DNA from 2 places in the Bacillus sp. DU-106 genome. Region 2 is predicted to be linked to the other one. Evidence: riboswitches for the same ligand, from Rfam matches in the RefSeq annotation. Region 2 holds a riboswitch; the other holds the start of a gene.
The links. Region 2 has a riboswitch for thiamine pyrophosphate ahead of thiT (energy-coupled thiamine transporter ThiT). Riboswitches for the same ligand answer to the same signal wherever they lie in the genome.

Region 1 (4,013 bases), 1.1 Mb from region 2:
TCGGCTTTCCTTCAATTTCTAACGGAAGAACGATATTTTGCAAAGCTGATCGCCACGGTAGTAATAAATCTTGTTGTGGCATATAACTAACAACATCTTGCTCTTGTACTTGCTTATCGTTATACGTTACGTTCCCGCTTGTTGGTTTTTCAACATTTGCAATCATGTTTAATAATGTGCTTTTCCCGCAACCACTCGGTCCTACAAAGGAAACAAACTCTCCCTCTTGTATAGAGGCACTAATATTCTCTAATACATTCTTTCCGTCAAAAGATTTCACTATATTTTTTATTTGTAATCCGCTCATTTTTCACTTGGAAGGAATTCATTTGTAAAAGCATCTTTTACATCGATTTTCTTTTTAATAACTTTGTTGTCATATAAGAAATTCATGTAATTCGTCCAAATTTCTTCCTTCTGTACTCCCCATGCTTTAGCATCATCTTGATACTTCGTACTTAACCATTTTTGGCTTTCTTGAACTAAATCTTTATTTACATCTGGAACAGCTTTAATTAAAATATCAGCAGCCTCTTTCGGTTCCTTAATTGCAAAATTATAACCTTCTGTCGTTGCACTCATAAACTTTTTCACAAAGTCTTTATCTTGCTTCGTATGTTTTTCACTCGTAATAATAACAGGACTATAGAAATCAAGCGCTGGATCTAAGTCCTTCACCATAATCGTATTTAACTCTTTTCCTTGGCGCTTCGCTTCAATACCATCCCAACCGTAATAAATCCATTCGAAATCTGCATCACGACCGATTGATTTAAAGAAATCTGTTTGTCCTAAGATGATTTTTTCAACTTTATTAAAATCAGCTTGATGTTTATCCATAATCGTCTTTAATGTCGCTTCTTCCGCTGGTCCTCCCCAGCCGCCGTAACGTTTACCTTCAAAATCTTTCGGTGACGTCATATTATCTTTCTTAAGCGATGCAAACGCTGAAGTGTTATGCTGAATAATCGCTCCTACAGATACAACAGGAATTCCTTCCACACGAGCTAACGTTACATTTTCTTGTGCGCTTATTGCGAAGTCTGCTTTTCCTGATGCTATCATTTGCTCTGCTGTTACATTGTCACCTGGTTGAATAATTTCTACATCTAATCCTTGCTTTTTGTAATAATCTTTCGTTTGCGCTACATACAAGCCAGTATGATTCGTATTTGGAAACCAATCTAATACTACTTTTACTTTTTGATCTTTACTTGCACTTTCTTCTTTCTTTGCCGGATTACATCCAGCCACACCTACCGCTACTAAGGCAGCTAACATAACTTTCAAACCTTTTTTCATTTTCTGCCGTCCTTTCTATATATCCATGGTGCTGTTATTCTTGCCATAAACTCTACGATAAAATACAGGCATAATGTCACCATAACGATGATTGCTGCAACACCAAATACTCGGGCAGTCAAAAAGGATTTTGTAGCCCTCGTAAGCATAACGCCTAATCCTTCACTTGCACCGAGCCATTCTCCGATAATTGCCCCCATTACGCTATATGTAACTGCAATTTTTAAACCTGAGAAAAAGTATGGAAGCACTGCTGGAAATTTTACTTTCTGGTAAACTTGCCATTTTGTCGCCTTCATTGTTTGTAACAGTTTCAACATGTTTTTATCTACTGTTTGAAAACCTTCTAAAATACTAAGCGCAATTGGGAAGAAACAAACGAGTATTACGACCATTACTTTCGGCAACATCCCATATCCAAACCAAATAATAAATAGCGGTGCAAGTACAACAATTGGAATTGTTTGCGAAATAACGAGCAATGGATTTATTAAAATACGAAATAACGGTATAACGTCCATAATAATTGCGATGCTCGTCCCCAATAAAATTGCAAAGAATAGTCCAATTATAACTTCCTGCAGTGTTTGCATCGTATTTGGTAATAGTAAATCTTTCATCCCAATTAATTCTTGAACAATGGCAGAAGGCTTTGGTAAAATCCACGGTTCGATTTTAAATAATGAAACAGATCCTTCCCATATCGCAATGAGAAGGATAAGCCAAATAGTTGTAATAAGTTTAGATTGCTTCTGGTTTTGCATATTCATCACGGTACTTCCAAACCTTTTCATCTATCGTTACACCAGTGCTTGGACGATAATGGATTTTAATAGAAGTAATCACTTCTTCTGCTCCAGCATCGACGCAAGCTTGTTGCGCACGTTTAACGACATCAAGAAGTACATCTAATTCTCCTTCCAAAGTTGTTTCCATTGCCCCTACTTCATAACGAACTCCCGATTGTTGCACAACTTCAATTGCTTTATCGACAACAGAATATACATCTTTCGTTTTTGCTTGTGGTACTACTGAAAATGACATTGTAACTTGTTGTGACATAATAAAATCCCCCTTATAAAAATAAATTTCAAAAATAAATTTCAAAAATAAATTTCAAAAATAAGAAAAGGCTTTCCTACTGCGTAGGAAAGCCTTGTATGCAAGTTATTACAGAATAACATATGCTACATCACTTTAAGTAACTCCCTACGCTGGCATTATCCAGATCAGGTTGAGGGTCGATGTTTACTTACATCCTCTCAGCCAATTGGCTCCCCGGTCCTTAATTCGTTTTCATTGTAGCATGATTTATTTTATTGAACAAACAAAAGCATGCATAATCATTTCATTATTTTTGGAAAATAACCAACTTTTTCACCATGAGCTAATAACTGCTGAATAAATTCTTTATTAATTGCTGGTACTATCAATTCTTTTTTCTTAATCCATTTATTCGTTCTACGCGTACCCATTACAATTTCAGATTGCTGCGCTCCATCTCCTGCAACTTGAGAAGCAATTAACTCTGCTATTACTTCATTTCCCTTCGCTAATGCAAGTCCGGTATTTACATATTCTGAAAGTGGAACCATTTCAAGATTGTATCCACACTCTCCAATTAGCTGTATAAATTGTTCAAACTCAATTTGATGTGGATGACAAATATGTAACGTCTCTCCTATAATTTGCGCATCTTGCAAATACGATACAATTGATTTACTAGCAAAATCAATTGGTGTGAAATCAACTTTCCACTTCACATTTGGTGCTTTCCCAATTAATAGCATTGTTTTAATAAGACGATAAAATGCGTTTCCTTCAATATTTTGTTGGAACGAACCTGTTTCTGAATGACATGCTAAATTACCTGCACGATAAATATTTCCACGCAAACCATTTTTCATTGCTTCACGAACAATGTTTTCCGCTTGTAGTTTACTATTTGAATATACATTCTCTAAGTCTACACTGTAATTAAAATCACCAGTTTTCATGTATGTATCCCATTGATCTACCGCTAATTCTAACGGGATACCAATTGTAGAAATAAAATGGAATGTAGCACCTTTCTCCGCTAATGTTAGCATACGGCTAGTTCCTTGGACATTTATATTTTCAAATTGTTTTACATCTCCAAAATGTCTTACATCTGCACCGCAATGAATTATCGTATCCATCTTAGAACTGATGAACATAAATTCTTCTTCGCTCATCCCAAGATACTCTTCTCCAAGATCACCAGCTACGGCCTGTATACGCTGTAACCATTCTTCACATATATCATTAAAGTAGCCTGTTAATGTATCTATAATTCTTTGCTGCACATCTTTAGTTGGTCTTACTAAACAATAAATAGTAGCAGATGTATCTCTCAACAATTCATATAATATGTGTGATCCTAAATAACCAGTAGCTCCTGTTAAAAAGACATTTGAAATCTGGTTTTCTTCCAAAACGTTTGCATACGTGATAGTATCTGGTTCGTGAATCACTTTATATTCACGAAATACTTCTTCTTTCTCTACTTTTACTTCTCGCTCAATTCGAGCTAATCCATATATCGTTCTTTCTTTAAAGAAATCTTGAATTGTTAAATGTGAGAAATCTTCTTTTAACAATGTTAAGACTCGTAATACTTTTAATGAATGTCCACCAATTGTAAAGAAATCATCATGCACTCCAACTTTTGAAATTCCTAATACTTCCGC
Region 2 (4,013 bases):
TGAAAAATAAAAAACATAACTGCTAAAAAGATTGGAAGTCCTAAAATTTTATGTGTAATTAATCTATCAATTTTTTCTGAAAAAGGAATTTTTCCTTCTTTCTCATGCTTCATAACATTTGTTTTTAACTTTTCAATATACGCTTCACGAGTTTTGTAAATGTGCTCTTCTAACGTACAATCAAGTCTTCCTTCTAAGCGAGATCGAATGGCTATGAGTTCCTTATAAATTGGTAATGCTTTCATTTCTTTTTCTACTACTTCGTTATTGCTTAAAAATTGAAGTGCTAACCATCTCGGATGCTCGTAATTCGCTGTCTCTAAAAGAGCAATTACTTCTCCAATTCCTTCATCCATTTGTACACCATATGAAATAAGGAATGGCTTTTTCTCTTTTTTGTCATTTTCTTTAAGAGTCGTAAGCAGTTCTTCACAGCCTTTTCCACTTCTTGCAACAACAGGAACGACTGTTACACCTAATAGCTCTGATAATCGTTTTACATCAATGACAATTCCTCTTTGCTTCGCCACATCAACCATGTTTAAACCAATTGAGACTGGCTTACCAAATTCAAGTAACTGCAACGTTAAATGCATATTTCTTTCAAACTGCGAGGAATCTACGATATTTAACATATGATTAAATTCTTCTGTTAATAGAAAGTTTGTTACAACACCTTCATCACGTGAAACTGGATTTAAATCATAAACACCTGGTAAATCAATTAATGTTCCTTGTCTATCTTTTAATTTACCAACCTTTTTTTCTACTGTTACACCGCTCCAGTTTCCTACGTATTCATAAGAACCAGTAAGTGCATTAAATAATGATGTCTTCCCTGTATTCGGATTCCCTAGCAAAGCTACCTTATTCACGCTAATTCCACCTTTATCATTTTCGCGTCACAATGACGAATACTAATTAACTGTCCACGACACTCCAATGTACAAGGACCTTTGAACATCGCTTTCTGTTTCAGGCGAAGTTCGCTTCCTTCAGCAAGACCGAAAGCAGCTAGTCTACGCTTTAATAGCTGATCTAAAGACTGAATACTTTTTACTAACACTTTCTCTCCAATTTTAATATCTACTAAGCTCATAACCTTCCCCCTCAGAAGAGAATGATAATTATTTTCAAAAAAATTATACCACACCCAATTTCTCTTGTACTATACCCTTTTGCTTCATATTTATTAACATTTCGCTACAATTCTATTTCAATTATTGTCATACTGTATTCGTTTGCCATTCTCATCCATTTCGCTTACAATAAACAATAACAAATAAAGAATTTCGTTATCACTGGGGGAGCCATGCCGCTGAGAGGGAACACTTCGTTCCGACCCTTCGAACCTGTTAGTTAATGCTAACGCAGGGATTGTGCAAACGTCCGAAATACATACCTCATTTTTATTTACGTATTTCGTATCCTCCTATGATATCTATTCTTTTTTGTACAACTTGGATTTAGGGGGAGACAACATGCGTAACACCAATTTACAAGCGATGATCGAATCTGCTATTCTTGCAGCCTTCGCCATGATTATCGATATTTTACCATTATCACTTAAACTTCCAACAGGCGGTTCTATCTCATTCGCTATGATTCCTATTTTTATTATTGCTTACCGCTGGGGCTTTAAATCAGCTTTCTTAGGCGGTTTAGTTTGGGGACTATTACAAATTGTCGTGGGAGATGCTTATATTTTAACACCTGTTCAAGCATTCATTGAGTACTTCATTGCCTTTGCTTTTATCGGATTTGCTGGCTTATTCTATCGTCCAATTCAAAAAGCACTTTTAACATCCAATGAAAATAGCTTAGAACAATCAAATTTAGGTAACCGTAAAGACAAACCTTCATCAAAACAAAATCAGGGTAAGAAAGTCCTTGCTTATATTATCCTTGCTACATTTATCGGTAGCTTTGCTCGCTATTTCTGCCACTTTATTGCCGGCATTATTTTCTGGGGACAATATGCGCCGAAAGGTCAATCGGCTGTGTTATATTCATTAATCGTAAATGGAAGTACAATGCTTGGTTCTTTTATTTTATGTACCGTTTTACTTATATTTTTATTTATCACTTCACCACGCTTATTCAAGAGCATCAGTGCTTATCAAATGAATACACAAAAAAAGGGCGCTTAATGAGCGCTCTTTTTTCATATCGTAATATCAATTAAAAATACAATAAATGCGCAAAAGAAAATAAATACCATTATACTTAGCCAATTGCTATGCACGGTTCATCGACTCCTTACATAACCTCATTTTCTAAACAAATTATACTGATTAAAAATAAAGATTAGGTAAAGATAATATGAAAATAAATTAAAAAAGCATAGATCATATTGTCTACGCTTTTTTCGGTAAATAGAAATAAAATAATACACCATCTTCTGTATTTTCTGCCCCATATTCAGCATCATGTAGTTCTAAAATATTCTTTGAAATAGCAAGCCCAAGCCCCGTCCCACCTTGTGAACGCTGACGAGCTGTATCCACGCGATAAAAACGATCCCAAATTTTATCTAATTGCTCTTCTTCAATATGAGTACCTTTATTTTCAATGCACACTTTTATACGATTCTTCTCATCTATTGTAGAAATAATAATATCCTCTTTATTTGGTGTATATCGTATAGCATTCGTAATGAAGTTCACGATGACTTGTTCAATCCGGCCTTGATTTGCAATCACTTCAAATGAACTTATATTTTTATGAATATGAAGTTCTTTTTTCTCTATTTCCACAGATAGATGTTCACATATACCTTCAATTACTGTATCAATATAAAACGAAGCTTTTTTCATTTTATATGTACCAGATTCAAATTTAGCTAACTCAAGCATATCCAAAATTAACGTATCCATTTTGTCTACTTCTCTCTCCATTGCCTGAAAATAATACTCTTTTTTATGTTCAGCTACCCCGTCTTTTAAAATAGAAATACAGCTTTTCATAATACTTAGCGGTGTTTTTAATTCATGTGAAACACCAGAAATGAATTCTTTTCGCGTCTTTTCTAACTTTCTTTCCTTTTCAATATCTTCTTCTAACTGTCCAATATGCGAATGGAGTTTATTTGATAGCACATTAATATTTTTCGATAAATCTCCAATTTCATCTTTCGAAGTAATCGGTATTTTTTCTGTGAAGTCTAAATGCGCTATTTTCTTTGTTGTATCATTTATTTTCAATAATGGCTTTGCAATTTGTTTTGAGTAATAGAACGAAGCTAAAAAAATAAGAACGACTACAAATGCAATGATATAGATATAATAATCTTGCACCATTTGTACAGCTTCATCTACCGGCTGTAAAGAAGCCATCGCATAAATATATGTTACCGATCCGTCTTTTTCTTTTATTGGTTTCATTAATAATTTATATTTTATATCATTCTTTTCGTAGTCCATTGTCTTTGTTGAATACTCTATTTGATTACTCTCTTTTAGTAACACATCCGTTTGAAATTCTTTTATACTATCCAAAAATAAAGTGTTTTTATAAATTGGATTTACGGGGCCTTTTACATCTGGAAACTGTACTTTCGTAACACGCCCTCCTATGTAAACATCTGGTTCTTGAGCAACTTGCTCCCGAACAGCCGGCTTCTTTTCCTTACCAACTTGTTCCACAGCTGCTTTCTTTTTCTCCTCATTTAATTTACTCATTTTCTCATTAAATGCTTTTTCTAACGGTTTATTAGATCCGCTTAAATTCTGCTTAGATAAAGAAAAAGAGAATGGAATAAAACTATCTTCTTTTCTCACTCCAGAAAAATAAATTTCTTGCCCTAAAAAATGCTCCGATAATTTATTATCAATCTCCTCTATATTGACGAGATTGCCTAAAGGAATTTTAAATATTTGTTGTCCAAAGCTCTTTTGTTGCCTACGATCTATCGTTACCTCAAAATAAAAATCATCTGCATGTTTTAAATTCCCGTTCTTATCTAATGTCGTAATCCACGTATTATTTTCTCTTAAAAAGTCTTGCTCTAGTTT

Region 1: linked by a shared signal. The riboswitch ahead of C3Y97_RS02240 (MTH1187 family thiamine-binding protein) and the one ahead of thiT (energy-coupled thiamine transporter ThiT) in region 2 are both predicted to bind thiamine pyrophosphate.

What each region holds. Positions count from the first base shown of each region.
Region 1 covers NZ_CP026607.1:422,625-426,637, reverse strand. Annotated here, with positions in the region: gene C3Y97_RS02255 (ABC transporter ATP-binding protein) at 1-307, opposite strand, end outside; gene C3Y97_RS02250 (ABC transporter substrate-binding protein) at 304-1,302, opposite strand; gene C3Y97_RS02245 (ABC transporter permease) at 1,299-2,072, opposite strand; gene C3Y97_RS02240 (MTH1187 family thiamine-binding protein) at 2,044-2,364, opposite strand; TPP riboswitch at 2,492-2,593, opposite strand; gene C3Y97_RS02235 (non-ribosomal peptide synthetase family protein) at 2,646-4,013, opposite strand, start outside.
Region 2 covers NZ_CP026607.1:4,758,508-4,762,520, forward strand. Annotated here, with positions in the region: gene feoB (ferrous iron transport protein B) at 1-875, opposite strand, end outside; gene C3Y97_RS24320 (FeoA family protein) at 872-1,099, opposite strand; TPP riboswitch at 1,294-1,395, shown strand; gene thiT (energy-coupled thiamine transporter ThiT) at 1,482-2,150, shown strand; gene C3Y97_RS24330 (sensor histidine kinase) at 2,358-4,013, opposite strand, start outside.